Regions from separate parts of the Variovorax sp. P4_B11 genome, predicted to be linked through region 2. Evidence: riboswitches for the same ligand, from Rfam matches in the RefSeq annotation. Region 2 holds a riboswitch; the other holds the start of a gene.
The links. A riboswitch is a leader RNA that binds a small molecule or an ion and turns the genes downstream of it on or off. The one in region 2 is predicted to bind S-adenosylhomocysteine.

Region 1: it holds a riboswitch for S-adenosylhomocysteine, as region 2 does, so the genes downstream of both, metH (methionine synthase) here and ahcY (adenosylhomocysteinase) in region 2, are expected to answer to the same signal.

The regions. Positions count from the first base shown of each region.
Region 1 covers NZ_JBFUHO010000002.1:21,847-37,612, forward strand. Annotated here, with positions in the region: gene AC1DYD_RS02260 (amidohydrolase family protein) at 1-783, shown strand, start outside; gene AC1DYD_RS02265 (GtrA family protein) at 962-1,345, opposite strand; gene AC1DYD_RS02270 (glycosyltransferase family 2 protein) at 1,342-2,307, opposite strand; gene AC1DYD_RS02275 (ArnT family glycosyltransferase) at 2,300-4,066, opposite strand; gene metH (methionine synthase) at 4,121-6,874, opposite strand; S-adenosyl-L-homocysteine riboswitch at 6,896-6,988, opposite strand; gene AC1DYD_RS02285 (PACE efflux transporter) at 6,997-7,434, opposite strand; gene AC1DYD_RS02290 (LysR family transcriptional regulator) at 7,535-8,422, shown strand; gene AC1DYD_RS02295 (SH3 domain-containing protein) at 8,433-9,191, opposite strand; gene AC1DYD_RS02300 (homocysteine S-methyltransferase family protein) at 9,528-10,574, opposite strand; gene AC1DYD_RS02305 (histidinol-phosphate transaminase) at 10,698-11,831, opposite strand; gene hutG (N-formylglutamate deformylase) at 11,844-12,662, opposite strand; gene AC1DYD_RS02315 (formimidoylglutamate deiminase) at 12,668-14,116, opposite strand; gene hutI (imidazolonepropionase) at 14,113-15,366, opposite strand; gene AC1DYD_RS02325 (HutD/Ves family protein) at 15,372-15,766, opposite strand, start outside.
Region 2 covers NZ_JBFUHO010000006.1:139,598-155,363, reverse strand. Annotated here, with positions in the region: gene AC1DYD_RS08920 (HAD-IIB family hydrolase) at 1-108, opposite strand, end outside; gene AC1DYD_RS08915 (peptide chain release factor 3) at 195-1,820, opposite strand; gene AC1DYD_RS08910 (hypothetical protein) at 1,917-2,555, opposite strand; S-adenosyl-L-homocysteine riboswitch at 2,651-2,720, shown strand; gene ahcY (adenosylhomocysteinase) at 2,784-4,223, shown strand; gene AC1DYD_RS08900 (TlyA family RNA methyltransferase) at 4,232-5,029, shown strand; gene metF (methylenetetrahydrofolate reductase [NAD(P)H]) at 5,007-5,840, shown strand; gene AC1DYD_RS08890 (septal ring lytic transglycosylase RlpA family protein) at 5,837-6,490, shown strand; gene AC1DYD_RS08885 (23S rRNA (adenine(2030)-N(6))-methyltransferase RlmJ) at 6,487-7,437, opposite strand; gene rplM (50S ribosomal protein L13) at 7,679-8,110, shown strand; gene rpsI (30S ribosomal protein S9) at 8,123-8,515, shown strand; gene erpA (iron-sulfur cluster insertion protein ErpA) at 8,633-9,004, shown strand; gene AC1DYD_RS08865 (anhydro-N-acetylmuramic acid kinase) at 9,231-10,337, opposite strand; gene AC1DYD_RS08860 (peptidoglycan DD-metalloendopeptidase family protein) at 10,377-11,729, opposite strand; gene tyrS (tyrosine--tRNA ligase) at 11,887-13,119, shown strand; gene AC1DYD_RS08850 (OmpA family protein) at 13,255-13,863, opposite strand; gene AC1DYD_RS08845 (FecR family protein) at 13,860-14,363, opposite strand; gene AC1DYD_RS08840 (cation diffusion facilitator family transporter) at 14,504-15,424, shown strand; gene dtd (D-aminoacyl-tRNA deacylase) at 15,421-15,766, shown strand, end outside.

The DNA.
Region 1 (15,766 bases), on a different contig from region 2:
AACTTCCGCCCCGGCGGCGTCAAGGTGCTGGCCGGCGCGCCGGTCATCGAAAAGGGCATGGTCGAGAGCGACTTCAAGGAACTGGCCGAGGCCGGCGTCGGCCTGCTGGGCGAGGTCGGCCTGGGTTCGGTCAAGGCCGGCTACGAAGCCAAGGAGATGGTCGCCTGGGCCCGCAAGTACGGCATCCAGAGCACCATCCACACGGGCGGCCCGTCGATCCCGGGCTCGGGCCTGATCGACAAGGACGTGGTGCTCGAGGCCGACGCCGACATCATCGGCCACATCAACGGCGGCCACACCGCGCTGCCCGAGGCGCATGTCTGCGAGCTGTGCGAGAAGTCGTCGCGCGCGATCGAGATCGTGCACAACGGCAACGAGCGCGTCGCCATCGCGGCGGCCAAGGCGGCGCTCGATCTCAAGTGCCCGCACCGCGTGATCCTCGGCACCGACGGGCCGGCGGGCTCGGGCGTGCAGCCGCTGGGCATCCTTCGCATGGTGGCGATGCTGTCCTCGATCGCCAACATCCCGGCCGAACTGGTGTTCTGCTTCGCGACCGGCAACACGGCGCGCATCCGCAAGCTCAACTGCGGCCTGATCGAGGTCGGCCGCGACGCCGACTTCGTCTTCATGGACCGCGCGCAGCACACCGCCGGCAAGACCCTGCTCGAGAGCGTGCAGCTCGGAGACATCCCGGGCGTCGGGATGGTGATGATCGACGGCATCGTGCGCTGCGGCCGCAGCCGCAACACGCCGCCGGCGACTGAGATTCCGGTGGTGATTTAGCTCGCCCCCAGTAGTCGCCTCGAGTCGCTGCCAGAGGCAGCGGCTCTTCGAAGCCGTCCAAGCCTGCGCAGGCAGGCTTGGAGCCGCGGCTCCTCAGCCCCCTGCGGGGGCAACACCAGCGGTCCGGCGAAGCCGGTTCCGCGGTGTTTCACGAAGGGGCCCAGCTGCGCCGGCCGGGCTACCTGAACACCAGGAAGCGCGCCGTCAGGAAATTGACCGCCAGGCCGGCGCAGCTGCCGACAGCGACGCCGAGCGCGGGCGCCAGCGGGCCGCCCAGCCAATGCAGGGTCAGGGCGTAGGCCGCGTAGTTGACCAGCGCGCCGCCCAGCATGGTCAGCAGGTAGCGGGCGTACTCGCGCGCCAGCGACGCTTCCGAGCGCCGGTGACCGAAGGTGTAGTGGCGATTCAGTATCCAGGTCGCGGTCGCGGCCGCGATGAAGGACACCACGCGCCCGCCATACCAGCCGAGCGCCGGCGCCACCAGGTACAGCACGCCGAGGTCGACCACGAAGCCGATCGTGCCGACCACGGCGAAGGACAGGAACTCGCGACCGAGCCTCACGCCTTGCCGATGCGCTCGCGCACGCCCGGAATGCCGAGGTAGCACAGGCGCTTGGCCTCCTGCCGTCCGATGGTCACGGTGTGCAGCACCACGCCGCAGACCAGCGACAGCATCGCGACCAGCATGGTGCCGGTCACCAGCACGGCCGTGGGCTGCCGCGGGACCAGGCCGGTCTGCACGTAGGTCAGGACCAGCGGCACGGCGAGGATCACGGACAGCAGCGCCAGCAGGCCCGCGATGCCGGAGAAGAACTGCAGCGGCCGCTCGCTCACGAACAGCTTGCAGATGGTCTTCAGGATGCGCCAGCCGTCGCGATAGGTCGACAGCTTGCTTTCGGAGCCCTCGGGCCGCGAGCGGTACGGCACCGGCACCTCGGCGAAGGGCATGCGCAGCTCGAGCGCATGCACGGTCAGCTCGGTCTCGATCTCGAAGCCTTCCGACACCGCCGGGAAAGACTTCGCATAGCGCCTCGAGAACACGCGGTAGCCCGACAGCATGTCGCTCAGATGGCCGCCGAAAAGTCTTGCCACGGCGCCGGTCAGCAGCGCGTTGCCGAAGCGGTGGCCGCGCCTGTAGGTCTGCGCATCGGCGCCGTCGTCCACGCGCGAACCGACCACCATGTCGAGGTTGCCCTCCGCCATCAAGGCGATCAGCCGGCGCACCTCGCTGACGTCGTAGGTGGCGTCGCCGTCGACCATCACATAGACATCGGCCTCGACGTCGGCGAACATGCGCCGCGCCACGTTGCCCTTGCCGCGCAGCGCGACATGGATCACGGTGGCGCCGGCGGCGCGCGCCACGGCCGCGGTGCCGTCGGTCGAGTTGTTGTCGAAGACGTAGATCTCGGCCTCGGGCAGCGCGGCGCGGAACGCCTCCACCACCTGGGTGATGGCGAGCGCCTCGTTGAAGCAGGGGATCACGGCGGCGATGCGCAGCCCGCTGAGGTCAGGGTGGTCAGTCATTCTTGGGAGGCAGGATGCGGTAGGCCTTGGCGCCTGCTTTTTCGTACATCAGGGCGAAATGGTCAAGGAAGCCGGGCCGGGCTTCGAGCACCGGCGCGGTCCCGGCGCCCACCGCGATCGCCTCGAAGCCGAGGCCGCGCAGCTTGCGGGCGAACTCGCCCGGCGGCAGCACGATGAAATCGGAATAGCGCCAGGGCCCGATCGCATCGCCCCAGACCTGAGCCGGCCCGTAGTAGGTGGCTTCGATCAGCGCGATCTGGTAGACGCGGCCGGTCGCGTGCTCGCGCAGGTAGTTCATGACCGCATAGCCCGGAACGTGGGCCTCGAGGAAGGCCGCGCGCTCGGCCTGCGTGGTCGCGATCGTCGCGATGCTCCGCCGCGTCAGGTGGAAGGAGACCCCGACCCCCGCCACCAGCAGCAGCACGCCCAGCCAGCGGCCGGCGCGGTCGAGCGCGCCGCTCTGGCTCCAGCGCGGCAGCAGGCGGCGCAGCCCGCTCGCCACGCCGCCCAGCAGCGCCTGCCAACCGACCACCGAGACCAGCGCGATCAGCGGCACCGAGGCGGCCAGATAGCGGGGATAGCGCGAGGTCAGGGCCCAGACGAGCAGGGAGTAGGCGGTGAACACCGCCGCCGCACGAACCGCGGGGGACCGCTTCCAGAGCAGGCCCAGCGGCGCGAACAGCACGCCCCAGAGAAAGCCGTTGGGCCACGCGGCATGGGACCTCACGTCGTCGACCTGATTCTTGTAGTCGGCCGGGATCCAGTTGGTGAATCCGAACAGCCGGGAGCCGATCGGATTGAAAGGGTCGCCGGTCATGAGGGCATTGCGCGCATACCAATAGACGCAGGGGATCAGGAAGCACAGCAGCGCCACGCCCCAGACCTTGAGCCGGCGCTCGCGCCGCAGCACGAACAGGCCGACCAGCGGCAGCACGGTGAGCGCCTGGTACTTGGAGCCCGCGGCGACGCCGAGGAAGAAGGCCGCGAGCGCCAGCCAGCGCGGCCCGCGCGCCGTGTCGGCGGATTCGCGCCACCACCACAGGGCGGTGCAGGCCGCGAGCACGAAGAGCGCGACGGCGATGTCGATCAGCGCGCTCTCGAAGTCGGCGATGCCGAGCCAGATGGCGGCGGCCACGAGGCCGGTCAGCCGGCTCGCATGCTGCGCGCCCAGCCGGTAGACCATCCACACCGACAGCCAGCCCGCGAGCCCGCTCAGCAGATGCGGCAGGACGTCGTCGCCGAGCACCAGCCCGGCGGCATGAATCAGGTTGTAGTTGTAGGGGAACCAGGGATAGCGCAGCCATTCGTGGACGCCGAGCCGGCCGCTCTGCGCCACTTCGCGCGCATAGGGCAGGTGGTACATCAACTCGTCGAAGACGGCCGGCGGCGCCAGCGGCTCGACCAGGGCCGGCAGCGCGGTCAGCGCCAGCGCCAGCAGGGCCAGCTTCTCGACGAAGTCGAAGGGCGCGGGCGGCGCGCTCGCATGACGTTCGCGCCGCCAGGCCGGCGCCTGCAGCGCGGCCGCCAGCAGGCCGAGCGCGACCGTGCCGATCACCGCGGTCCGGCCGAACAGCCCGGCGATCGCGATCGCCTGGAAGACGCAGACGATGAGGCCGAGGCCGGCGGCGGAGGCCATCGCGGTCTCGAGCCCGCGGTCGCGCCGCGGCGGCGCGCCGATGCGCGCCAGCAGCGCCCGGCCGAAGCCCCAGCAGGCGACCACGAAGACCGCCGCCGCCGCATAGTGCGCGGCCCCGAACATCAACTTCTGAATAGGAACTCCCGCTCGCCGCGCCTTAGCGACGGCCTGTTGGTATCAAAGATTCGGCGCCAGCAGACGCTCGAGATCGGCCTCGCTCTCATGGCGCCGCGCCGCCTGGTCCTGCAACTGGTCGTGCCCGATCTTGCCGACGTTGAAGTAGGTCGCGTCGGGGTGGCTCAGGTAGAAGCCGCTGACGCTGGCGGCCGGCATCATGGCCAGGCTGTCGGTCAGCGTCATGCCGATCTCGGCGCAGTTCAGCACCTCGAACATCGGCCGCTTCACGCTGTGGTCCGGGCAGGCCGGATAGCCGGGCGCCGGCCGGATGCCGCGGTACTTCTCGCCGATCATGTCCACGTTGCTCAGGGCCTCGTCGGCCGCATAGCCCCAGAGGTCGGTGCGCACGCGATGGTGCAGCGCCTCGGCGAAGGCTTCGGCCAGGCGGTCGGCCAGGGCCTTCAGCATGATCGCCGAATAGTCGTCGAGGTCGTCCATGAAGTACTTCTCCTTCTTCTCGACGCCCAGGCCGGCGGTGACCGCGAACATGCCCACGTAGTCCTTCAAGCCGCTCTCGCGCGGCGCGACGAAATCGGCCAGGCAGCGGCTGGGCCGCATCACGCCCTCGATCGCCTGCTTCTCGGTCTGCTGGCGCATGCCGTACCAGGTCAGCGCGACCTCGCTGCGGGATTCGTCGGCGAAGAGCGCGATGTCGTCGTCGTTCACCGTGTTGGCCGGCCAGAAGCCGATCACGCCGCTGGCCTTGAGCCAGCGCCCCTCGATCAGCCGCTTGAGCATGCGCTGGCCGTCGGCATAGACGCGCACCGCCTCGGTACCGACGATCTCGTCCTTGAGGATCGCGGGGAACGGGCCGGCCAGGTCCCAGGTCTGGAAGAAAGGGCCCCAGTCGATGTACTTCGCCAGCTCGGTGAGGTCGAAGTTGCGGAACACCCGGCGGCCGATGAACTTGGGCACCGGCGGCAGGTAGCTCGACCAGTCGATCGGCGTCTTGTTGGCGCGCGCCTTGGCCAGCGGCCACAGCGGCACCTGCTTCTTGTTGGCGTGCTGGTGCCGCACCTTGTCGTAGTCGGCGTTGATCTCGTCGATGTAGCTCGCGGCCTGCTCCGACAGCAGCGACTGCGCCACGCTCACGCTGCGCGAGGCATCGGGCACGTAGACCACCGGCCCTTCGTAGTGCGGCGCGATCTTGACCGCGGTGTGCACGCGGCTGGTGGTGGCGCCGCCGATCAGCAGCGGGATCTTGCGGATGCGGAAATGATCGTCCTTCTGCATCTCGCCGGCCACGTACTGCATCTCCTCCAGGCTCGGCGTGATCAGGCCCGAGAGGCCGACGATGTCGGCGCCCTCGACCTTGGCGCGCGCCAGGATCTCGTGGCAGGGCACCATCACGCCCATGTTCACGACCTCGAAGTTGTTGCACTGGAGCACGACCGTGACGATGTTCTTGCCGATGTCGTGGACGTCGCCCTTGACGGTGGCGATGATGATCTTGCCCTTGGTGCGGACGTCGCGGCCTGCGGCCTCGTCCAGGCGCTTCTCTTCCTCGATGTAGGGGATCAGGTGGGCCACGGCCGACTTCATCACGCGGGCCGACTTCACCACCTGCGGCAGGAACATCTTGCCCTGTCCGAACAGGTCGCCGACGATGTTCATGCCGTCCATCAGCGGCCCTTCGATCACGTGCAGCGGGCGGCCGCCCCTGGCCAGGATCTGCTGGTAGGCCTCCTCGGTGTCCTCGACGATGAAGTCGGTGATGCCGTGCACCATCGCATGCGAGAGCCGCTGGTTCACGTGCACCGGGTGCTCGGGCGTGCCGCGCCATTCGAGCTTCTTGCTTTCGTCCTTGGCGCCGCTCTTGGCGGTCTCGGCGACCTCGACCAGGCGCTCGCCGGCATCGGGGCGGCGGTTCAGCACCACGTCTTCCACGCGCTCGCGCAGCTCGGCCTCGAGGTCGTCGTAGACGCCGACCATGCCGGCGTTGACGATGCCCATGTCCATGCCGGCCTGGATCGCGTGATACAGGAAGACGGTGTGGATGGCTTCGCGCACCGGGTCGTTGCCGCGGAAGCTGAAGCTCACGTTCGAGACCCCGCCCGAGACCTTGGCACCGGGCAGGTTCTGCTTGATCCAGCGCACCGCGTTGATGAAGTCGACGGCGTAGTTGTTGTGCTCCTCGATGCCGGTGGCGATCGCGAAGATGTTCGGGTCGAAGATGATGTCCTCGGGCGGGAAGCCGATCTCGTCGACCAGGATCCGGTAGGCGCGCTCGCAGATCTCGATCTTGCGCTCGTAGGTGTCGGCCTGGCCCTTCTCGTCGAAGGCCATCACGACCGCGGCCGCGCCGTAGCGGCGCAGCAGCCGGGCCTGGTGGCGGAAGGGGTCTTCGCCCTCCTTCATGCTGATCGAGTTGACGATGCCCTTGCCCTGGATGCAGCGCAGTCCGGCCTCGATCACTTCCCACTTCGAGCTGTCGACCATGATCGGCACGCGGGCGATGTCGGGCTCGCTGGCGATCAGGTTCAGGAAGCGCACCATCGCGGCCTTGCTGTCGAGCATGGCCTCGTCCATGTTGATGTCGATCACCTGGGCGCCGTTCTCGACCTGCTGGCGCGCCACCGCGAGCGCGTCCTCGAACTGGCCGTTGAGGATCATGCGCGCGAAGGCCTTGGAGCCGGTGACGTTGGTGCGCTCGCCGATGTTGACGAACAGCGCGCCCTCGCCGATCTGCACCGGCTCGAGGCCGGACAGCTTCATCGGAGGCGGATTGTGGGATGCGGACGGATCGGTTGGCATGGGCTCACCTGTGGAAACGGGGTCAGGCGAGCGTCGTTGCACTCCAGTGGCTGGAAGCCCAAGCCTGACGCGGCCGACCTGAAGGCCGGCGGCGCTGCAACGCTCCTTGGGAGCCGCGGATTTTACGCTGGCTGGGCGGCGCCGGCGGCCGATGCGGGCACGCCGAAGACGGCGTCGAAGCTCCAGTTGAAAACGAAGGTGTAGACCAGGAAGAAGACCACCAGGCCGAGGTCCATCACCAGGGCCTCCCAGAGGCTCACGCCGAGCCACCAGGCGAACACCGGCACCAGGAAGGCCACCAGCCCGCCCTCGAAGCCGATCGCATGGGCGACGCGGCGGCGCAGGCTGCGGCCGCGCACCGCCTGGCGGGATTCCCAGCGCTCGAACAGGGCGTTGAACGAGAGGTTCCACAGCACCGCGATAACCGACGCGATGACCGCCAGCACGCCCGAATGGCCCAGGCCCTGGCCCGACATCAGCGCCAGCCCGGCGCTGGCGGCCACGATGGCGATGCCCTCGTAGAGACTGATGTAGACGACGCGGCGCTTGAGCCCTTGCATGAGATCGATCCTGTGTTGGTTGGTTTTGAGCTGGACTTTATGTTCATATGGCTGATATATAAAGTCATCTTCTTTCAGATAAATTGATAAATTGGCTGCCATGAGTTTTTCCAGCGATACCGTTGAAGTGTTCCTTGCGGTCATCGACCACGGCTCCTTCTCCGCCGCGGCGCGGGCACTGGGCCGGGTGCCCTCAGCGGTCAGCATGGCCATTGCCAACCTCGAGGCCGAGCTCGACCTGGCGCTGTTCGACCGCAGCGGCCGCGAGCCGCGGCCGACCGCCGCCGCGCGTTCGCTCGAACCGCAGGCGCGCCTGCTGGCGGCGCAGTTGAAGCAGCTCCAGGTTCAGGCGCTGGCGCTCACCCGGGGGCTCGAGAACCGCCTCACGCTGGCGATCGCCCCCGAGCTGCTGGCGGCGCCCTGGAGCGGCCCATTGGCCGCCCTGGCGGACGAATACCCGTTGCTTGAGGTCGAGGTGCTGGCCGCGCCGCAGGCCGACGCGCTGGCGCTGCTGCACAGCGGCCGGGCCCAGCTGGCGCTGGTCTTCGAACGCCCCAGCCTGGATGGTCGGGAGGGATTCCAGGAGGTGGCCAGCGACACCATGGTGGCCGTGATGGCGCCCGACCACCCGGTGCTGGCCGCGGCCGGCGGACGGCTGCGCGAGGAGCACCTGACGACCACGCGGCAGATCGTGGTCGCCGGGCGCGACCTGGCCACCAGCGACCCGCGCTTCGTCTTCGCGCGCCATGTCTGGCGCACCGACAACGCGCTGGCCGCGCTGAGCCTGATCACGGCCGGCTTGGGCTGGGGCTGGCTGCCGCGCAACTTCGCGCGGCCGCATGTCGCGGCGGGCGCGCTGGTCGAGATTCCGTTCGAGAACCTGTCCAACGGGCTCGACCTGTGGGTCGACGTGGTCTGGTCGCGCGAGCGGCCGCTCGGCCTGGGCGCCCAGCGCTTCGTGTCGCTGATCGCCCGCAAGAAGGACTGAAGGCCGGCGCTCAGCCGCCGCGGCCGCCGCCCCCTCCGTGCCCACCACCCTCACCGCCTCCGTGACCACCTCCGTGGCCGCCACCGTGCCCACCACCCTGGCCGCCTTCGCGGCCACCACCACCGCCCCCTTGCCCCGGTGGACGACCGCCGGTCTGGAAGCCGTTGCCGGGCGGCCGCGCCGCCGGGGGCCGGGATCCCCCGCCATGCGGCGGCTGGAAGCCGGGCGCCGGCAGCGGGCGGAACCCCGGGACCGGCGGCGGGCGGAAGCCCGGCGGATGTGGCTGATAGCCTGGCCAGGGATTGGGCCGCCAGCCCGGCACCGGCGTCGGCAGGGGCCGCCAACCCGCAACCGGCGGCGGCGGCGGCCGACCGCCCCACCAGCGCGGCTGGTTGTACCAGGGGCGGTCACGGTAGTAGTTCGACCAGTAGCTGCCGATCGCAAAGGTCACGAGCGGAACGCCGATGATTGCGCCGTAGGTCGCCAGCGGCACCCGTTCCTCCAGGTAGGCGTATTCGAGGCTGGCCGCATAGGACCAGCCGCGCAGGCCGTCGGGCAGCACCACGTCGCACCAGCCGTAGCCGGCGGTGCAGCCCATCACCTGCAGCGACTGCCCGGGCGCCAGCGTGGCCACCAGCGGGTAGGCGTCGCCGGGACCGGCGCGCAGGTTGACGGGACCGCGGGTGAATGCCTGCTGGGCCGTAGCGGCCAACGGCACCATCAGTGCCATGGCGCCGAGGCCGAACCAGCGCAGAGCCTTGTCGTTCATGTAGATTTCCTTTGCGGACCAGGGTAGAGGGGGCTATCGCCCGATGTCAATCAGCCATGGCCTTCACCCAGAACGTCCCGGCGCACGCATTCGCGCACACGAAAAACGTTTGGAGAGCTTCTTCATCCCGGCTTCACGCGCGCCGGAACGACAGCCGATGCACGGATCAGGCCGGCGCCGGGCCGCCCCAAGGCGGCCTGCGGCCCCCTCGGGGGGCAGCGACCACACGCAGTGAGGGAGCGTGGGGGCCCAGGCCGGCGCCGGGCCGCCCCAAGGCGGCCTGCGGCCCCCTCGGGGGGCAGCGACCACACGCAGTGAGGGAGCGTGGGGGCCCGATCAAGCCGCTTCGCGGTAGAACGCGGTGCGATGCAGGCTGCGCCCCGCCAGCGGCGCGACCGCCTGGCCGATCGCGGCGATGTGCTCGGGCGTGGTGCCGCAGCAGCCGCCGACGATGTTCACCAGCCCTTCGGCCGCAAACTCGTGCAGCAGGCGCGAGGTGACGTCGGGCGTCTCGTCGAATCCGGTCTCGCTCATCGGATTGGGCAGGCCGGCGTTGGGGTAGCAGCTGATGAAGGTGTCGTCGGCGACGCGCGCCAGTTCCTGGATATAGGGCCGCATCAGTGCGGCGCCGAGCGCGCAGTTCAGGCCGATGGCCAGCGGCTGCGCATGCCGCACGCTGTGCCAGAAGGCGGTCACGGTCTGGCCGCTCAGGATGCGGCCCGAGGCGTCGGTCACGGTGCCGCTGATGATCAGCGGCAAGCGCTCGCCGCTGGCCTCGAAGTACTCGTCGATCGCAAACAGCGCGGCCTTGGCGTTCAGCGTGTCGAAGATGGTCTCGACCAGCAGCAGGTCGGCCCCGCCTTCGACCAGCGCCTCGACCTGCTCGTGGTAGGAGGCGCGCAGTTCCTCGAAGCTCACGTTGCGCGCGCCCGGATCGTTGACGTCGGGGCTGATGCTGGCGGTCTTGGGCGTCGGGCCGAGGGCGCCGGCGACGAAGCGCGGCTTGTCCGGGGTGCTGAACTTGTCGCAGGCCGCGCGCGCGAGCTTCGCCGATTCGAGGTTCATCTCGCGCGCCAGGTCGGCCATCTTGTAGTCCTCCTGCGCGATCCGGGTGGCGCCGAAGGTGTTGGTCTCGATCAGGTCGGCACCGGCGGCCAGGTAGCCTTCGTGGATGTCGCGGATGATGTCGGGCCGCGTCAGCGAGAGCAGCTCGTTGTTGCCCTTGACGTCGCGCGGGAAGTCCTTGAAGCGCTCGCCGCGGTACTGCGCCTCGCTCAGCTTGAAGCGCTGGATCATCGTGCCCATTGCGCCGTCGAGGATGGCGATGCGCCGGGCCAGGATGGCGGGCAGTTGCTGGGCGCGGGTGTAGACGACGGGCTTCATGCCCCGATTGTAGAAAGCGGCGCCGGTCCGTCGGCGCTGGCGGGTCTTGGACGCCAGCGCGCAGCGCCCGTCAGGCACAGCGCCGACAGCAGCGCCAGCAAGCCGCTGGCCCCCGGAAGATCTTCACGGCGTCGCGTCGAGGATCTCGCGCAGGGCCCGCAGGAAGCGCTCGTTGTCCGCCGGCATGCCGATCGAAACCCGGATGAAGGTCTCGAAGCCGGCCTCCTTCCAGGGCTTCACGATGATGCCGCGCGCCAGCAGGGCCTCGTTGACCGGGCCGTTCGGTCGGCCGAGGTCGATGAACAGGAAGTTGGCCGCCGACGGCGCGATCCGCAGCCCCGGCAGCGCCAGCGCGCGCAGCTGCGCCGCCAGTGCCTCGCGGTACTGCACGGTCTCGCGCACCGCATGGGCCGTGAAGGACTCGTCGCCCCATGCCGCCAGGGCGGCGGCCTGGGCCGCCTGGTTGACGTTGAAGGGCGTGCGCACGCGGTCGAGCAGTTGCACCAGCGCAGCGTCCGAGGCGACGCCGTAGCCGACGCGCAGGCCCGCCAGGCCCCAGGCCTTGGAGAAGGTGCGCAGCACGATCCAGGGCCGCTGCTGGTCGCGCAGCGCCACCAGCGCGTCGGGGAAGCCGGGGGCCAGTCGCGCGTACTCGACGTAGGCCTCGTCGATCACCAGCAGCGTGCCGGCCGGCGTGGCCGCGAGCAGGCGCTCGAAGGCGCTCGCATCGAACATGCAGCCGACCGGATTCGACGGGTTGGCGATCATCGCGATCTTCGGTCCGCGCGCCAGCGCCTCGCACCAGGCGTCGAGATCGAATTCGAGCGCCGGAGTCAGCGCCAGCGATTCGACCTCGGCGCCCATCATTCGCGGGAATATCTCGTGCAGCCCGAAGCCCGGGCGCTGCGCGAGCACCCGGTCGCCCGGCGACAGCAGGGCCAGGCACAGCATCTGCAGGATGTCCTCGGAGCCGTTGCCGATCACGACCTGGCCGGCCTCGGCGCCGCAGCGGCCGGCGATCGCGCTGCGCAGCGCGGTGCAGGCCGCATCGGGATAGTTCATGAGCCACGGTGCCACGTCGGCCAGCGCCCGCGCCACCTGCGGGCTGGCGCCGAACGGGTTCTCGTTGCTCGCGAGGCGGCTGATCGCGGTCGCGCCGTAGCGCGCGCGCACCGCCGCGGAGGACAGGCCGGCGTTGTAGGGCGGCAGCGGCGGCACCTCGGGACGGGCGAGATCAAGGATGTCGGATGCGTTCATGGGTCTTTGGCTTCAGGCGCGGCGGCGTTCGACGAAATCGAGCACCGCTTCGAGCATTCGCCGCACATGCGGCTGCACGCGCGCCGCCACCTCGGGCAGGTAGTCGAAAGGCAGGACTTCCTGCATGTAGCTGCATTGCGTCATCTCGAGCTGCACGGCATGCACGCCTTGCGCGGGTCGGCCGTGCTGGCGCGTGATGTAGCCGCCGGTGAAGCGGCCGTCGAGCACGGAAGTGAACCCCTGCGCCTGCCCGGCAATGTCACGCAGCGATTGCGCCAGCGCCGGATCGCAACTGGCGCCCTGCGCGGTGCCGAGGTTGAGGTCCGGCAGCTTGCCGTCGAAGAAGCGCGGCAGCACGGAGCGGATCGAATGCGCGTCCCACAGCGCGGCGACGCCGTGCAGCGATTTCAAGCGCTCGAGCTCGCCCGCGAGCTGGCGGTGGTAGGGCTGCCAGATGGCCTCGCGGCGTTGCGCGATCTCGGCTTCGCCGGGCACGTCGCCGGCCGCATAGAGGGGCGTGTCGTCGAAGGTGTCGACCGGACACAGGCCGGTGACGCTCTGGCCCGGATAGAGGCTCGCACCGTCGGGCGGCCGGTTGAGGTCGATCACGTAGCGCGAGTGCGTGGCGATCAGCACCGAGGCGCCGAGTTCCTCCGCGAAATCGTAGAGGCGCTCGAGATGCCAGTCGGTGTCGGGCACCTGGCGGGCCTCGTCGGTGAAGCGCGCCGCGAGCTGCGGCGGAACATAGGTCCCGACGTGCGGCATCGAGATCAGCAAGGGGCGCTTGCCGGGGTGAAAGCGGAAAGGGGGCTCGGGTGTGGTGAAGCTCATGGGATTCAATCCTCGAGAAGTTGGGTGCGCGCGGCCACGAAGGCGGCTGCGGCTTCGTCGTGCAACGCGTGGCGGCCGCCGGCGGCGCGCGGCCGCCCGTCCACCCACACGGCATCGATGGCGGAGGTGCGGTGGCTGGCGAAGACATGGGCCGAGAGCATGTCGGGCGCGGCAAGGCCCTGCAGCGCGAGGTGGCGGGCATCGAGCGCGACGAAGTCGGCCTGCTGCCCCACCGCCAGGCCACCGATGGCGCGGCCCGCGGCCTGCGCGCCGCCCCGCACGGCAGCCAGCGCGAGCGCGGTCGCGACCTGAGGGTGCGCGCCGTCGGCGCCCACGTTGCGCTGTCGCGTGGCCAGGCGCTGGCTGTACTCCAGCATCAGCAGCTCCTCCGCCGCGTTGACGCAGGCGTGGCTGTCGGAACCGATGCCCCAGGTACCGCCGTGGCGGCGCCACGCCGCGAAGTCGAAGATGCCGTCGCCGAGATTGGCCTCGGTCGTTGGACACAGGCCGGCGACCGCACCGCTCGTCGCCGCGCGCCGGTATTCGTCCGCATCCATGTGCGTGGCATGGACCAGGCACCAGCGCGCATCGACCGGTGCATGGTCGAGCAGCCAGGCCACGGGGCGCTGCCCGCTCCACGCCAGGCAGTCGTCCACTTCCTGGGTCTGCTCGGCGATGTGGATGTGGATCGGCGACGCGGGATCGAGCGCATCGAGGCCTGCGAGCGCATCCCGCAATGCGTCGGGCGCGACGGCACGCAGGGAATGCGGCGCGAGGCCCAGCCGTGCGCCCTGCGCGTCGCACACCGGCTTCAACGCATCGAGCAGGCGAAGCATCGATTCGGTCGATCGGACGAAGCGACGCTGGCCTTCGTTCGGCGGCCGGCCGCCGAAGCCGCTGGCCTGGTAGAGCACCGGCAGCAGCGTGAAACCGATGCCGGCGCGCCGCGCGGCGCGCAGCAGCGCCAGGCTCAAGGTCGCGTCGTCGGCGTAGGGACGGCCGTCGGCGTCATGGTGCAGGTACTGGAATTCGCAGACGCTCGTGTAGCCGGCTTCGAGCATCTCGGCATAGAGCCAGGTGGCGATCGCCTCCATCTGCTCGGGCCCGAGGCGCGCGGCGAAGCGGTACATCAGCGTGCGCCAGCTCCAGAAGCTGTCCTGCTGCTCGGCGCGGTGTTCGGTCAGGCCCGCGAAGGCGCGCTGGAAGGCATGCGAATGCAGGTTCGGCAGGCCTGGAATCAACGGGCCGGCCGCGCGCGCGACGCCTGCCGGTGCCTGCGCGCCGGGCCGCACCGCCGTCAGCCGGCCCGAATCGTCCCATTCGAGCAGGACGTTGCGGGCCCAGCCGCCAGGCAGCAAGGCATCGGCTGCGAACACGGCCCGGCTCGATGGAGAACCTTCGTGCTTCGCACTGCGGTGCGCGTTTGCTTGGGAGCGGCCCGGCGCTGCGCTCATTGCATCGCCCCCACCGTGCCGACGGCGATGCGCCCCTGGCGCACGGCCGCGCGCAGCGGCCGTTGGCCGAACCAGTAAGCCAGCTCGGCCGCATCGCGCACGTTCCACAGCACGAAGTTGGCCGGCATGCCCGGCGCGATGACCCCGTGCGTGTCCTGCAGGCCGAGCGCGCGCGCTGCATGGCGGGTGACGCCGGCCAGCGCTTCGGGCACGGTCAGCCGAAACAGCGTGCAGGCCATGTTGACCATCAGCAGCAGGCTCAATGCCGGCGAGGTGCCGGGGTTGTGGTCGGTGGACACGGCCATCGGCACGCCGGCGGCGCGCAGCGCCTCGATCGGCGGCAGCTGCGTGTCGCGCAGCGTGTAATAGGCGCCGGGCAGCAGCACGGCCACGGTGCCGGCCGCGCGCATCGCTTCGATGCCCTCGGCCGACAGGTGCTCGATGTGGTCGCAGGACAGCGCGCCGTAGCGCGCGGCGAGCGCGGCGCCGCCCATGTCCGACAGCTGCTCGGCATGCAGCTTGACCGGCAGGCCGAGCGCCTGCGCCGCCTGGAACACGCGCTCGGTTTCGGCCAGCGAGAAGGCGATGCGCTCGCAGAAGACGTCGACCGCATCGATCAGTCCTTCGGCGGCCAGCGCCGGCATCATTTCCCGGCAGACCAGGTCGATGTAGTCGCTGCTGCGGCCCGCGTACTCGGGTGGCAGCGCATGGGCGCCGAGGAAGGTGCTGCGCACCGTCACGCCATAGGCTTCGCCGAGCCGCCGCGCCACGCGCAGCTGCTTGCGCTCGTGCGCCAGCGAGAGGCCGTAGCCCGACTTGATCTCGATCGCGCAGACGCCATCGGCCAGCAGCTGTTCGAGCCGCGCCGCGGCCTGGGCATGCAGCGTGTCTTCGTCGGCCTCGCGCGTGGCGCGCACCGAGGACACGATGCCGCCGCCCGCCTTCGCGATCTCTTCGTAGCTGGCACCGGCGAGCCGCATTGCGAACTCGTTGGCGCGCTGGCCGCCGTAGACCAGGTGGGTGTGGCAATCGACGAGCCCGGGCGTGACGAGTGCGCCGCCGCCATCGAAGCGCGGCAGGGCCGCACAGTCGCCCGGCAGCGCGCTGCGCTCGCCGACCCAGCGGATCCTGCCGTCGGCCACGACGATGGCCGCTTCGCCATCAGGAACCGGATCGTCCCCCAGTGCACCGGGGGCGAGCCGCAGAGAGCCCCAGACGCCGTCGGCGCAGGGAAGCGTGGCAAGGATCATGGTGTTCACTCGCTGATCATCGTCGTGTTCGTGGCCGTCGCGTCGAGCCGCACCGCGGCCAGTGCGGCGCCCGCGTCCAGGGGGCTGGCGAGCCAGCCGTGCGCGGCGGCATCCCACCAGACGCCCTCGCCCGGCGCGCAGTCGATCGCGCCGGAGCCGACGCCGTGCACCGCATGCAAGCGCCAACGGCCGCGCAGGGCCATCAGCAGACCGCTCTCTGCGGGCGCGATCTCCTCGACGGCCCCCAGCACGCGCAGTCCGGGGCGCAGCCGGGCACGCCGCGCCATCAGGTTGAAATCGATGGAGGTCCCGCCGAGCATTTCGCAGTCCAACGCTGCATCGCCGGCAAAGGCGAAGGGTGCATGCGCCGCATCGAGCCGGTGGTCGATGCGGCCATCGC
Region 2 (15,766 bases):
CGCATCGGCGCTGATCGCGCCCTCGGTCGTCAGCGTGTCGTCGATGTCGGTGAAGACGCCGACCAGCGCGCGCCGCGCCGCCGGCGGCCACTCGGTCAGGGCCTGCATCAGCTGGCCGCCGGGCCGCCCCAAGGGCGGCTGCGCCCCCTCGGGGGGCAGCGAGGACACGTCAGTGCCGAGCGTGGGGGCGGACATCAGGACGTCTGAAGCGACAGCCCCGCATGCTCGCGCAGCGGATGGAAGTGGATCTTCGGGAAGCGCTCCTGCGCCAGCCGCACGTCGTAGGGCGAGGTGCACAGGTAGGCCAGCGTGTTGGCGGCGTCGAGTGCCATGCGCTGCGGATAGGCATCGACGAAGGACCGCAATTCGGCCGGCGTGTCGGCCGTGATCCAGCGCGCGCCGGTGTATTGGCAGCCCTCGAGCCGGATGTCGGCGTCGTACTCGGTCTTGAGCCGATGCTGCACCACTTCGAATTGCAGCTGCCCGACCGCGCCGAGCAGCATCGGGCCGCCGACCTCGGGCCGGAACACCTGGATCGCGCCTTCTTCGCCGAGCTGGGCCAGGCCCTGCTGCAGCTGCTTGGTGCGCAGCGGATTCTTCAGGATCACGGTCATGAAGAGCTCGGGCGCGAAGAAGGGCAGGCCGGTGAACTGCAGCGAGGCACCATCGGTGATGGTGTCGCCGAGCTGCACGCCGCCGTGGGTCGTGAAGCCGACGATGTCGCCGGCATAGGCTTCCTCGACCGCCTCGCGCCGCTGGCTCATGAAGGTCACGACGCTGGTCGGCCGCAGCTCTTTCGCGGTCCGCTGCACGCGCAGCTTCATGCCCGGCGTGTAGCGCCCCGAGGCCATGCGCACGAAGGCGATGCGGTCGCGGTGGTTGGCATCCATGTTGGCCTGCACCTTGAACACCACGCCGGCGAAGTCCTTGTCCTCGGGCTGGATTTCGCGCACCACCGGCTGCCGGTTGACCATCGTGGTGCTGGTGCGCGGCTGCGGCGGCGGTGCCAGGTCGACCAGCGCGTCGAGCACTTCCATCACGCCGAAATTGTTGACGCCGGAGCCGAAGAACACCGGCGTCTGCTTGCCGGACAGGAAGGCCTCGCGGTCCCAGCTCGGCGAGGCGCCGGTGGCCAGTTCCATGCTCTCCATCGCGTGGTCGAACTCGCGGCCGAAGCGCTTGTTCAGCGCCTCGCGGTTGGTCAGCGGGATGGTCTCGAAGTCCTGTGGCAGCTTCTCCTGGCCCGACTCGAACACCGTCATCGCCTGCGTGCGCAGGTTGATGATGCCGCCGAAGGTCTTGCCCTGGCCGACCGGCCAGGTCATCGGCACGCAGGGCATGCCGAGCTCGCGCTCGATCTCGTCGAGCAGCTCGAGCGGCTCGCGCACCTCGCGGTCCATCTTGTTGACGAAGGTGATGATCGGCGTGTCGCGCTGCCGGCAGACCTCGATCAGCCGCCGGGTCTGGGCCTCGACGCCGTTGGCGGCATCGATCACCATCAGCGCCGAGTCGACCGCCGTGAGCACGCGGTAGGTGTCTTCGGAGAAGTCCTTGTGGCCGGGCGTGTCGAGCAGGTTGATGACGTGGTCGCGGTAGACCATCTGCATCACCGACGAGGCGACCGAGATGCCGCGCTGCTTCTCGATCTCCATCCAGTCGGAGGTGGCGTGGCGCGAGGCCTTGCGCGCCTTCACCGAGCCGGCGATCTGGATCGCGCCCGAGAACAGCAGCAGCTTCTCGGTCAGCGTGGTCTTGCCGGCGTCGGGGTGGGAGATGATCGCGAAAGTGCGGCGGCGTTTGGTTTCGGAGGCGAAGTTCATGGTGAACGCGGTGCGCGCTCACGGGCGCGGGCTGCTGGAAGCAAAGCCCGCAATTTTACCGGCCGTGCCGCCGCCGTGCCGGCCGGCCCCTTCGATTCACATCGGCGGCGTGAAGCCGTTGCGGCCCACCAGCACGCTCGAGGCGGTCGGCTTGCCGTCCTTGACCCGGGCCGTGACCACGACCTGGGCGCCCTGAACCACCAGCGCCGCCTGGTCGTCCTGCGCCGGGTTGAAGGCGACGATCGGCGTGCCGCGCGGAACGATCAAGGTCTGTTCGCCGCCCTTGTACCTGAGCACGATCTTCCGTCCGCCGGGCGTCGACGCAGGCGCCGCCGCGAGCGTGGCGACGGTGGCGTTGGTCATCGTGCCGTTGGGCACCGTGTCCCAGGCACGGAAGCCCTCGCCGGTGCCGCGCATGGCCTCCGGAAACACATGGACTTCCACCGCGCGCTGGCTGCCGTCGGGCTGCGGCGTCGCGCCGGCGCCGATGAAGCTGTGGGGCTTGATGTCGCTGAGGCTGATCGGCCGTACTTCGGTGACCCGCATGTCGGTGGGGCGCGCCATCGTGACGACTTCGCCGCTGCGGTCCTTCACGGTCAGCGAATCGGCATCGACATGCGCGATGACGCCACGCACGCGTACCGGCGGCGCATCGGCTTGTGCCGCGGCGCCGGAGGACAGCGCGACCGACGTGGCCGCCGCGAGTGAAAGGGCGAGGATTCTGGCTTTGGGCATGGCGGGGATGCGGTGCGGCGGTGATGGGAAGGGCAGTCTAGGGCGATCCGCCGGACCCTGCTGGCGGGCCGGCCGCGCGACGCGCTAAAATGCCCCGTTCCGAGGAGCGTTGCAGCGCCGACAGGCGTGAGGCTCGGACCATCATCGCAACCACGCTCACCCGCTGTTCTCGCGGTGAGTCTCTTCCCCGAACGCAGTGGCCACTGTCAAACCTGCTTTGGAGCCAACATGAGCGCTGTTCTCAAACCGTCCCCCGTTTCGACCGCCGACCAGGCGATCGCCGACCTGTCCCTGGCCGCCTGGGGCCGCAAGGAAATCCGGATCGCCGAAACCGAGATGCCCGGGCTGATGGCGATCCGCGAGGAGTTTGCCAAGGGCCAGGCCCTGAAGGGCGCGCGCATCACCGGCTCGCTGCACATGACGATCCAGACCGCGGTGCTGATCGAGACGCTGCAGGCGCTCGGCGCCACCGTGCGCTGGGCCTCGTGCAACATCTTCTCGACCCAGGACCACGCCGCCGCCGCCATCGCCGCCAGCGGCACGCCGGTGTTCGCGATCAAGGGCGAGTCGCTGACCGACTACTGGGACTACACCCACGCCATCTTCGAATTCGGCCCCAAGGGCGCGAAGGACGAAGGCCCGAACATGATCCTCGACGACGGCGGCGACGCCACGATGCTGATGCATCTGGGCCAGAAGGCCGAGAAGGACCTGGGCGTGCTGGCCAACCCGACCAGCGAAGAGGAGCGCATCCTGTTCGCCGCGATCAAGGCCAAGCTGGCGGTCGATGCCACCTGGTACAGCCGCAAGTCGGCCCAGATCATCGGCGTGACCGAAGAGACCACCACCGGCGTGCACCGCCTGAACGAGATGTCGGCCAAGGGCACGCTGCAGTTCCGCGCCATCAACGTCAACGACTCGGTCACCAAGAGCAAGTTCGACAACCTCTACGGTTGCCGCGAATCGCTGGTCGACGGCATCAAGCGCGCCACCGACGTGATGATCGCCGGCAAGGTCGCCTGCGTGGCCGGCTACGGCGACGTCGGCAAGGGCTCGGCCCAGGCCCTGCGCGCCCTGAGCGCCCAGGTCTGGGTGACCGAGATCGACCCGATCAACGCCCTGCAGGCCGCGATGGAAGGCTACAAGGTCGTGACCATGGAGTACGCCGCCGACAAGGCCGACATCTTCGTCACCACCACCGGCAACCGCGACGTGATCCGCCACGAGCACATGGCCGCCATGAAGGACCAGGCGATCGTCTGCAACATCGGCCACTTCGACAACGAGATCGACGTCGCCTCGATCGAGAAGTACGAGTGGGAAGAGATCAAGCCGCAGGTCGACCACATCACCTTCCCCGATGGCAAGAAGATCATCCTGCTGGCCAAGGGCCGCCTCGTGAACCTGGGCTGCGGCACGGGCCACCCGAGCTTCGTGATGTCGTCCTCGTTCGCGAACCAGACCATCGCCCAGATCGAGCTCTTCACCAAGCCCGATGCCTACCAGGCCGGCCGTGTCTACGTGCTGCCCAAGCACCTCGACGAGAAGGTCGCGCGCCTGCACCTGAAGAAGGTCGGCGCCATGCTGACCACGCTGACCGACACGCAGGCCGCCTACATCGGCGTCGACAAGAACGGCCCTTACAAGCCGGACACCTACCGCTATTGAGGAGCGCTTTGCGCGCCGATCAATTGCTCGTCGAACGCGGCCTGGCCGCATCCCGCTCGCAGGCCGTGCGGCTGATCGCGGGCGGCCTGCGCTGGCGCGACGGCGCCGACTGGCGCGTCGTGGGCAAGAACCGCGACGAGATCCCCGAGGGCGCCGAGCTCGAGTTGCTCGATGCCGCGGAGGCGCGCTACGTCTCGCGCGGCGGGCTCAAGCTCGAGGGCGCGCTGGCCGCGACCGGCATCGACCCGCGCGGCCGGCGCTGCCTCGACGTCGGCCAGTCGACCGGCGGCTTCACCGACTGCCTGCTGCAGCAGGGCGCCGCGCACGTGGTGGGCGTCGACGTCGGCCATGGCCAGTTGCACGCGCGGGTGCGGGACGATGCGCGCGTGACCGCGATCGAAGGCGTCAACGCCCGCACGCTCGACGCCGCGGCCTGGAGCGCCGAGTCGCCCGAGGACGCGGACTTCGGCCTGATCGTCGGCGACCTGTCCTTCATCTCGCTGACGCTGGTGCTGCCCGCGCTGGTGCCGCTGCTGCAGCCGCAGGGCGAGCTGCTGATGCTGGTCAAGCCGCAGTTCGAGCTGCAACCGGGGCAGGTCGGCAAGGGCGGCATCGTGCGCGATCCGGCGCTCTACGCCGTGGTCGAGCAGCGACTGCGCGATGCCTGCGCGGCATTGCAGCTGCGCGTCGTGCATTGGCTCGACAGCCCGATCGCCGGCGGCGACGGCAACCGCGAGTTTTTCATTCATGCCGTCCGAGCGGACGGCGAACCAGGAGCCGGCCGTGCGCCTACCGCTCAGCTTTGAGTTCTTTCCGACCAAGACGCCCGAAGGTGCCGTCAAGCTGCGTGCCGTGCGCCAGCAGCTCTATGCACAGGAGCCCGAGTTCTGCTCCGTGACCTACGGCGCCGGCGGCTCGACGCACGATGGCACCTTCGGCGCGGTGCGCGAGATCCTGTCCGAAGGCGTGGCCGCGGCCTGCCATTTTTCCTGCATCGGCGCCACCAAGGCCACCGTTCGCGCGCAACTGGCCGAACTCAAGGCGATGGGCGTCAAGCGCCTGGTCGCCCTGCGCGGCGACTTGCCGAGCGGCTACGGCCTGGGCGGCGAATTCCACTATGCGAGCGATCTCGTGGCCTTCATCCGCGAGGAGACCGGCCGCGACTTCCACATCGAGGTCGCCTGCTACCCCGAGGTGCATCCGCAGGCCCGTTCGCCCGAAGCCGACCTGCAGGCCTTCGCGACCAAGGTGCGGGCCGGCGCCGACTCGGCCATCACGCAGTACTTCTTCAGCCCCGAGGCCTACTGGCGCTTCGTCGACGATGCCCGCGCGCTGGGGCTCGACACGCCGATCGTGCCGGGCATCATGCCGATCACCAGTTCCACCCAGCTGATGCGTTTCTCGGATGCGTGCGGGGCGGAGATCCCGCGCTGGATCCGCTTGCGGCTGCAGAGCTTCGGCGACGACACGGCCTCGATCAAGGCCTTTGGTCTCGACGTCGTTGCGGCCCTCTGCGATCGGCTCAGCGCGGCCGGCGCACCGGCGCTGCATTTCTACACGATGAACCAGTCGGTGGCCACGCTCGGTGTGCTGCAGCGGCTGGGTTGGGCTGCATGACATTGCGCGGCGGCCTCGCGGCGTTGCTCGCGGCCGGGCTGCTCGCGGCCTGCTCGGTGCAGCCGCCCTCGCAGGGCCAAGCGGCCGGCGATGTCCCGCAGGGGCGCTTGCGCCCGCTGGCGAAGCAGCCGGCCCTGCCGCCCGGCGCGCCGCCGCGCTCCGCGGTGCCTTCGGTGCGCTACGACCTCGCGGCGTCGGGCACCGGCGAGCCGGACGACGGATTTCCCGGTGACCAAGGTCGCGAAGTCTTCGAGCGCGGCGGCGCCTCCTGGTACGGCATCCAGTTCCATCAGCGCAAGACCGCGAGCGGCGAGCGCTTCGACATGACGGCCCTCACGGCGGCCCACAAGACGCTGGCCTTCAACACCCGCGTCTGCGTGCGCAGCCTGGTCAACGGCCGCGAGGTGCTGGTGCGCATCAACGACCGCGGGCCCTATTCCTCGGGCCGCGTGATCGACCTGAGCCGGGCCGCGGCCGAAGCGATCGGCATGCTCGGCATGGGGATCAAGACGGTGGCGCTATCGGTCGTCGACAACGAGACCGATCGCTGCGGCGGAAGCGAGGCGGGCCCGGCCGAGACCCCGCCTCAGGCAGCGCCGGAGGCGGCGCAGAAGCCCACCCCGAAGGTCACGCCGCGCAAGCGCCGCTAGCCTCCGCTGTCGAGCGAGAAAGTGGCGTTGCGGTCCTGCGCCAGGCGCAAGGCCATCTGCGGCAGGGCGGCCGCCAGCAGCGGTTTGAGCGTGTAGGGCGGGTTGATCAGGAACATGCCGCTGGCCGGCAGCCCCGGCCGGTGCGTGGCGCCCGTGGCATCGGTCGTGATCTTGCTCGACTTGACCGTCAGCGTGGCGTGCAGCCACGACTTGCCGGCCTTGGTCGCCATCGTCTTGAGCCGGCGCGGCAGGTCGTGCGCCTCCGGCCGCGGGATGATCGGGTACCAGACGGCGTAGGTGCCGGTGGCAAAGCGCTTGAGCGCCTCGGCCACGAAGTCCAGCACCCGGGCGTAGTCGCTCTTGATCTCGTAGCTCGGGTCGCATAGCACCAGCGCGCGGCGCGAGGGCGGCGGCAGGAACTTGGTGGCACTGCCGAAGCCGTCGTCGCGCAGCACCGCGATCTGGCGGCCGGCCTCGAGCTGGGCGATGTTGGCGTCGAGGGTCCGGGCGTCGGTCGGATGCAGCTCGAACAGCTTGAGCTTGTCGTGCTCGCGCAGCAGGTGGTGCACGATGAAGGGCGAGCCCGGATAGATCTTGGCGCCGCCCTTGGGGTTGAAGTCGCCGACCACCTGGAGGTAGCGGGCGAGGGCGTCGGCCAGTGGCGCCTCGGGTGCCGTGGCGGCGGATTTGGGGGGGCTGCCGCCTCCCGGCGCGGCCGCCGGGGCTGCCTTCGGGGGCGCCAGCAGGCGCAGGATGCCCTCTGCCGCCTCGCCGCTGGTGCCGGCGTAGTCGCCGTCGAGCCGGTAGAGGCCGGCGCCGGCATGGGTGTCGACCACGGTGAGGGCGGTGTCTTTCTCGAGCAGGTGCTCGAGCGTGGCAATCAGCACCGTGTGCTTGAGCACGTCGGCGTGGTTGCCGGCGTGGAAGGCGTGGCGGTAGCTGAACATGCCCCCGATGGTAACGGCCCCTCGCCCCGAAAAGGGCGCCGGATTGCGGCGCAGGCGCCTTTCTTCGTATAATGGAGGGCTTCGCAGCGCTTTTGTGGCCCCGCGGCGAAGAACGATGCCCGCTTCGGCGGGGGTCAGACCACCACCTAAGAGATTCCCGCCAGAGGAACGCCGACCGTGGAAAAGGGCCAGACGTTCGCGGGCTCACGTGGGGCCCGCCAAACCCTCGAAAGAGAAACTCATGACCAAAACGTTCAGCGCCAAGCCCGCTGACGTGACGCACGAGTGGTTTGTGATTGACGCGACCGACAAGGTCCTCGGACGAGTAGCCAGCGAAGTTGCTCTCCGTTTGCGCGGCAAACACAAGGCCATTTACACGCCTCACGTCGATACCGGTGACTTCATCGTCATCATCAACGCAGCCCAGCTGCGTGTCACCGGCGCCAAGCCGATCGACAAGGTGTACTACCGTCACTCGGGCTACCCGGGCGGCATCAGTGCCACCAACTTCCGCGACATGCAAGCCAAGTTCCCGGGCCGTGCCCTGGAAAAAGCCGTCAAGGGCATGCTGCCCAAGGGCCCGCTCGGCTATGCGATGATCAAGAAACTCAAGGTGTACGGTGGTGCAGAGCACCCGCATACCGCCCAACAGCCCAAAGTGCTGGAACTGTAAGGAGCCTTGAGAATGATTGGTGAATGGAACAATGGCACCGGCCGTCGCAAATCGAGCGTCGCCCGCGTGTTCATGAAAAAGGGCACCGGCAAGATCACGGTCAATGGCAAGGACATCCAGGCTTATTTCGGCCGGGAAACCTCCATCATGATCGCCAAGCAGCCGCTGTTTTTGACGAACAACGTCGAAGCTTTCGACATCATGATCAACGTCGCTGGCGGCGGTGAATCGGGTCAGGCCGGCGCGGCGCGCCACGGCATCACCCGTGCCCTGATCGACTACGACGCGACGCTCAAGCCGGTGCTGAGCCAGGCCGGCTTCGTGACGCGCGATGCGCGTGAAGTCGAGCGCAAGAAGGTCGGTCTGCATTCCGCACGCCGCCGCAAGCAGTTCTCGAAGCGCTAAAGCGCTTTGGGCTTACCGCTCGCAATGTCAAGAAACCGCCCTCGGGCGGTTTTTTGTTGATTGAAGTAGCATTCGTCGATCGGCCGCATTGTTCGGCCCCACAGGAGTCCCCTCACAATGAGCGCCGTTGCAGAAACCCTCCAGACCCCGGCCATGATGCCCGAGCCGATCGTCTTCACCGACAGCGCGGCCGCCAAGGTCGCCGACCTGATCGCCGAAGAGGGCAACCCCGATCTCAAGCTGCGCGTGTTCGTGCAGGGTGGCGGCTGCTCCGGCTTCCAGTACGGCTTCACCTTCGACGAGATCACCAACGAAGACGACACCACCATGACCAAGAACGGTGTCTCGCTGCTGATCGACGCCATGAGCTACCAGTACCTGGTCGGCGCCGAGATCGATTACAAGGAAGACCTCCAGGGCGCCCAGTTCGTGATCAAGAACCCGAACGCGACCAGCACCTGCGGCTGCGGTTCGAGCTTCTCGGCCTGACGTCCTTCAGGCGCGTGCCTCCACGAAGCCGCCTCCGGGCGGCTTTTTGCTGCCCGCCCTCTGATCGATTGCCCGCGCGCAGCCGACAAACCCTGGGACTTCGGCCGGCGCAGCCAGGCCCGCCGGTGAAACACCGCGGAACCGGCTCCGCCGGGCCGCCGGTGTTGCCCCCGGTAGGGGGTGGGCGCCCGACACGAAGTGCGGGCAACCTGGGGGCGAGCCAAATTCAGGGGTAGATGGCGCCGAGCACGCGGGCGCCGCGGGCGCCCGTGACGCTGGCGAGATTGCCGGCTTCGCCATTCAGCGTGGCGCGCGCCAGCCAGGCGAAGGCCGCCGCCTCGACCTCCTGCGGCGGCAGGCCGCGCTCCGCCGAGGACACCACTTCGATGGCCGGCAACAGCGCGCGCAAGCGCGCCAGCAGATGCAGATTGAGGGCGCCGCCGCCGCAGACGATCAGCGTCTGGCTGTCGGCGCCATGGCGTAGCAGGTCCATCGCGCAGGTGCGGGCGGTCAGTTCGGTCAGGGTGGCCTGGACGTCGACCGGGCTTGCTGTCGACGTGCCGAGGTGGGCGGCCAGCCAGTTCGGATGAAACAGGTCGCGGCCCGTGCTCTTCGGCGGCGCCTTGGCGAAATAGGCCTCCGCGAGCATGCGCGAAAGCAGGTCGGGGAGCACCCGGCCACCCGCGGCCCACTGGCCTGCGGCGTCGAAGGGCTGGCCGTTGTGCGTCTGGCTCCAGTGATCGATGAGGGCGTTGCCCGGCCCGCAGTCGAAGCCCAGCACGGTGCCGGTGCCGGCCGGCAGGATGCTCAGGTTGGAGATGCCGCCGATGTTCAGGACCGCCACCGCCCGGTCGTCGCGGGCGAACAGGGCCCGGTGGAAGGCCGGCACCAGCGGAGCGCCCTGGCCACCCGCGGCCAGGTCGCGGCTGCGAAAGTCGGCGACCACCCGGATGCCGGTCAGTTCGGCGAGCAGCGAGGGGTTGTTGATCTGCAGGGTGTAGCCGACCTCGTCGAATTCGCCGGGCCGGTGCCGGACGGTCTGGCCATGGGCGCCGATGGCGGCGATGGCATCGGGCGCCAGTCCGGCGTCGTCCAGCAACTGCTGCGCCACCCGGGCGTACACGCGGGCCAGTCCGTTGCCGGCCAGCGCGGCCCGATGCAGTTCGTTGCTGCCCGCGGTGTTGAGCGCCATCAGCTCGGCGCGCAGGCTCATCGGGAAGGGGGCGGCCGCGTAACCCTGCACGGCGATGCCGCCGTTCGAGAAATCCGCCAGCACGCCATCGACGCCGTCCAGCGAGGTGCCCGACATCAGGCCGATGAACAGTTCAGCCATGGGTTCGGGGTGTTGGGAGCGGGGCCTGTCGGCCGTTCGTCAGTCGGCGCTGGCCTGGACCACCGAGAAGGCGGCCGACAGCTCGTTTCGGGTGGCGAGCGCGAGGCGCTCGAAGGCCGGGCGGGAGGCCGCGGTGATCGGAACGCCGCCGTCCTGCTGGGCGATCGTGGCCGGGTCGTGGTACTCGCCATTGACCCGGAACTCGAAATGCAGGTGCGGGCCTGTGGCCCAGCCGGTCGAACCGACGGCGCCGAGCGTCTGGCTCTGGCTGATGCTCTGGCCGGCCCTGACGTCGACCCGGCTCAGGTGGGCGTAGGCGGTTTCCTGGTTGTTGCGGTGCTTCAGGACCACGATGTTGCCGTAGCCGTTCTGCGTGCCGGCGAACTCGACCGTGCCGTCGCCGACCGCGCGCACCGGCGTGCCGGTCGGGGCCGCGAAATCGATGCCGTGGTGCTGGCGCCAGCTGTTCAGGATCGGGTGCATGCGCATCGCGAAGCCGCTGGTCACGCGCGAGAACTCGACCGGCGAGCTCAGGTAGGCGCGACGCAGGCTGTCGCCGTTGGGGCGGTAATAGCCGCCCTTCTGGCCGGGCTGCTGGAACCACAGCGCCTGGTAGAGCTTGCCATTGCTCTCGAACTCGGCCGACAGCACGCGGCCGGTGCGCAGGGTCTGGCCGTCGGCATCCTGCGTCTCGTAGACCACCGCGAAGCGGTCGCCCTTGCGCAGGGCGCGGAAGTCGACGTCGCCCGAGAAGATGTCGGCCAGCTGGCTGGCCACCGGGTCGGGGATGCGAGCGTCGTCGGTGGCGGCGAACAGCGATGTGCGCACGATGCCGCTGGCGAGCCGGGTGCCCGGCGTCAAGGCGTCGGTTTCGGTGCGGGCGCGGAAGCCGGTGGGCGTCTTTTCGACCACCAGGCGCTTGAAGCCGCCGTCGCCATCGGGAATCCAGCGGGCGCTGAGCTTCTTCAGTGCGTTTTCCTGGGTCGCTTCGGCGGTCACGGTGCGGCCGGGACGGCTCAGCAGCGCGGCCCGGGCCTCGGCATTGCCGCGCACGAAGGCGGCCGCGGCCGGATCGGACAGGCCGAGGCGCTGCAGCAGGGCCTCGGCGGTGTCGCTCGAGCGCGTGAATTCGGTCCGGAACAGGGTGAAGCTGTGGGCGTCCAACGCTTCGAGCTGGTCGGCGAAGGAGGTGGAAGGGGCGACGGCCTCGAAGACCTGCTTGACGGGAAGCTCGGCCGCATCGGGCCCGAGGGAGGCGACGGCGAAGGCACCACCGCCGGCGAACAGCAGCACGGCGGCGATCGCAGCCGTGATCTGCTTGGGATAGGTCCGGAATGTGTGAGCCACGCGCGAAGCAATCAGCTCCTCGGCGGCAAGAATGCCGTTGATCAAACTTCGAAATCCAGCTCAGGTTCAGCAAATCCGTACTGCGAGGGCCGTGTCGGACGGGCGGCAGGACGGTGCGGTCGCAGCGCCGCTTAGAATCCGGCGCTTGGAAAAGTCGGGCTGAGTATAGCTTCGGCCATACAAAATTTAGCCAAAAAGCCCAATGAACCCCGGTTTTGTTACATCCACAAGTCTGTCTGAAGTTGTAGGACAGGCCCTCGAAATTTCACTCCGTGGAACTGACGAGCTGCTCCCGCAGGACGAGTGGGTGCGCAAGCTCCAGCGCTCCGAGGCCACCGGGGCGCCGCTGCGCATCAAGCTGGGCCTGGACCCGACCGCGCCGGACATCCACATCGGCCACACGGTGGTGCTCAACAAGATGCGCCAGCTGCAGGACCTGGGCCATACGGTGATCTTCCTGATCGGCGACTTCACGACCACCATCGGCGACCCGTCGGGGCGCAACAGCACCCGGCCGCCGCTGACCCGCGAGCAGATCGAGGCCAACGCGCAAACCTACTACAAACAGGCGAGCCTCGTACTCGACCCGTCGAAGACCGAGATCCGTTACAACTCCGAGTGGAGCGATCCGCTCGGCGCCCGCGGAATGATCCAGCTGGCCGCCAAGTACACGGTGGCGCGGATGATGGAACGCGACGACTTCAGCAAGCGCTTCAAGGCCGGGCAGTCGATCTCGGTGCACGAGTTCCTCTATCCGCTGATGCAGGGCTACGACTCGGTGGCGCTCAAGTCCGACCTCGAACTTGGCGGCACCGACCAGAAGTTCAATCTGCTCGTCGGGCGGCATCTCCAGCAGGAATATGGCCAGGAACCGCAGTGCATACTCACTATGCCACTGCTGGAGGGGCTCGATGGCGTCGAGAAGATGTCGAAGAGCAAGAACAACTACATCGGCATCAGCGAGGATCCGAACACCATGTTCGCCAAGGTGCTGTCGATCTCCGACACCCTCATGTGGCGCTGGTACACGCTGCTGAGCTTCAAGTCGCTGGCCGAGATCGCGGCGCTCCGGGCCGAGGTCGATGCGGGGCGCAATCCGAAGGATGCCAAGGTCGCGCTGGCCAAGGAGATCACGGCGCGCTTCCACAGCGCCGCGGCGGCCGAGGCGGCCGAGCAGGATTTCATCCACCGCAGCAAGGGCGGCGTCCCCGACGAGATCCCGGAAGTCGCGCTGGCCGGCGCCCCCCTGGGCATCGCCCAGTTGCTCAAGCAGGCCGGTCTTGCCCCATCGACCTCCGAGGGCAACCGCCTGATCGACGGCGGCGGGGTCCGCGTCGACTCGACGGTGATCAGCGACAAGGCGCTCAAGCTACCTGCCGGCACCTACGTCGTCCAGGTCGGCAAGCGCAAATTCGCCAAAGTCACCCTGACCTGACCGACCGGACAGGGGCCGGCGCAGCCCGGCCCCGTTGGTGAAACACCGCGGATCTGGCTTTGCCAGTCCGCTGGTGTTGCCCCCGGTAGGGGGTGGGAGGGCTACACGAAGTGAGCCCGACCTGGGGGCGAGCAACTACCTGACTTCGATGGTCACCCTGCGGTTGCGCGGCTCGTCGACTTCATCGGCCGTGCGCACCGCGAGCTCGCGTTCGCCGCGGCCCACGGCTTCGATGCGGTTCGGCGGGAAGTCGCGCGCGAGGAAGAGCTGCCTGATTTCCAGTGCGCGGGTGAGCGACAGGGTGTCGTTGCGCGTGAGCGTGCCGACCGTGTCGCTATGGCCCGTGACCACGATCTCGCCGCCGCTGCGCGCCAGGGCGGTGGCCAGTGCTTCGTTCATGGCGACCTGCGACGCCGCGGTGAGCACGATGCCGCCGGCTTCGAAATACACGGTGTAGCGTTGCGCCGGCGGCGGCATCAGGTCGAAGAGCGCCTTGTAGTCGCGCTTCAGGCCCTCGGGATCGACCTTGTCGATCGCCGGCGCTCCGTGGGCGCCTCGCTGGGCTGTCGCGCGTTCGTAGGGCTGAGACAGCGTCTCTTCGCCCGCCTCCGTGCGCACCACCACGGCGGACGGCTTGCCGTCGGCCTGGGGCAGCAGCACCACGCGGGTACCGGGTGAGGCGCAGGCCGCAAGCAGCGCGGAAGAAACAACGACCAGCAGAAGGAGAAGACGGCGAACTGTCACGGCTGCGGATCTGCCTCGACGATGAAATCGGTGCCGCGGATGCCGATCACCGCGGTTTGCGTCTCGACACGCACGGCATCGGGGTGGGTCCTGCCAATGAGTCCGGTGACCATCCGCAGGGTCCCGCGCAGCAGCGAGACCAGCATGCTCCCGTCCTGCGTGGTCGAGTCGAAATGGAACTGCTTGAGGTCGACCCGCGACGACGGACCGACCACCAGCGTCGTGCCGTCGCGCAGCACCACGCTGGCGCCCGACTCGGCACCGGTCTGGAGGCGGTCGATGGGCGCCACGGCGTCGCCGGCACTCGCGGCCCGCGGCCTGCCATCGCTACCGAGCAGCTGGACGTCACCGCGCACGGATTTCACGATGCCGGCGCGTTCCTCGCTTGCCGTGGGCCTTGGCGCTTCGGCCGAAGGGGCGCTGCCTGCACTTGTCTGGGCCGCCGCACCGGAGGCGGCAAGGGCGAGGCCGCACAGGACCAGGGTTGATTTCTTGTTCACGAGCACGCTTCCGCAACGATTGGGGACCTTGCGGTCGATGGTATGCGAGGGCAGGTGGACCGCGATAATTCGGCAGCGCCGCGTCTGCGCCATTGTTCGCACTTTGCGCTTCAGTTACCTTTTTAGTTACCTTTCATCCCTTGAAATTCGCCGCGCTGAGTCCTGCCCAACTGCTCCGGGCGTCGATCGGGGTCGCCGTGGTCACGATCCTTCTCAAGGGTGCGGCAGGCTACGTCACCAACTCCATGGGGCTCATCTCGGACGCCATGGAGTCGTTCGTCAACCTTGCCAGCGCCACCTTCGCGCTGGCGATGGTCACGGTCGCGGCGCGCCCGGCCGACGATGACCATCCCTACGGCCATCACAAGGCGGAGTATTTCTCGTCCGGCTTCGAGGGCATCCTGATCATCGGCGCCGCGATCGCGATCATCTGGGTGGCGGTGCTGCGCCTGCTCTCGCCGCAGCCGCTGGAGCAGCTCGGCTGGGGGCTGGGGCTGTCGATCCTGAGTTCGGCCTTCAACGGGGCGCTGGCCTTCACGATGTTCCGGGCTGCGCGCACGCACCGCTCGATCGCGCTCGAATCCGATGCGCGCCATCTGGTCACCGACGTCTGGACCTCGGCCGCGGTGGTGGTCGGGATCGTGGCGGTCAGCTTGACGGACTGGCTCTGGCTCGACCCGGTGCTGGCCATCGGCGTGGCGCTGAACATCGTGCGCGAGGGCGTGAAGCTGGTGTGGCGCGCCTCGCAGGGGCTGATGGACGAGGCGCTCGAGCCTGAATCGCTGGCACAGCTGCAGGCCACGCTGGAGCGCTTTGCGGCCGAGGTGCCGGAAGGCGCGCAGCTGCGCTTCGATGACGTCGTCACGCGCCGTGCCGGCCAGCGGCGCTTCGCCGATCTCCACATGCACGTGCCGGGCGGCTGGTCGCTGCAGCGCGCCGCGGGCCTGCGCGATGGCCTCGAGCAGGCGCTGATGGATGCCTTGCCCGGCCTGCGCGTGACCATCCAGTTGCTGCCGCTGGGCATGGAAGCGCGGGCCACCCGGAAGGACGAGGCCGAATGAAGGCGCTGCTGCAGCGCGTGCGCAGCGCGCGGGTCGATATCGCCGGGCACACCGTGGGTGCGATCGACGCGGGGCTGCTGGTGCTGCTGTGCGCCGAGCGCGGCGATGCCGACGCGCTGGCCGACCGGTTGCTGGCGAAGATCCTGAAGCTGCGTATCTTCGCCGACGATGCCGGCAAGATGAACCGCAGCCTGCAGGACGTCGGCGGCGGGCTGCTGGTGGTGAGCCAGTTCACGCTGGCGGCCGATGTGAGCGGCGGCAACCGGCCGAGCTTCACGCAAGCGGCGCCGCCCGACGAAGGGCGGCGGCTCTATGCGTACTTCGTGGCCCGGGCGCGCGAAG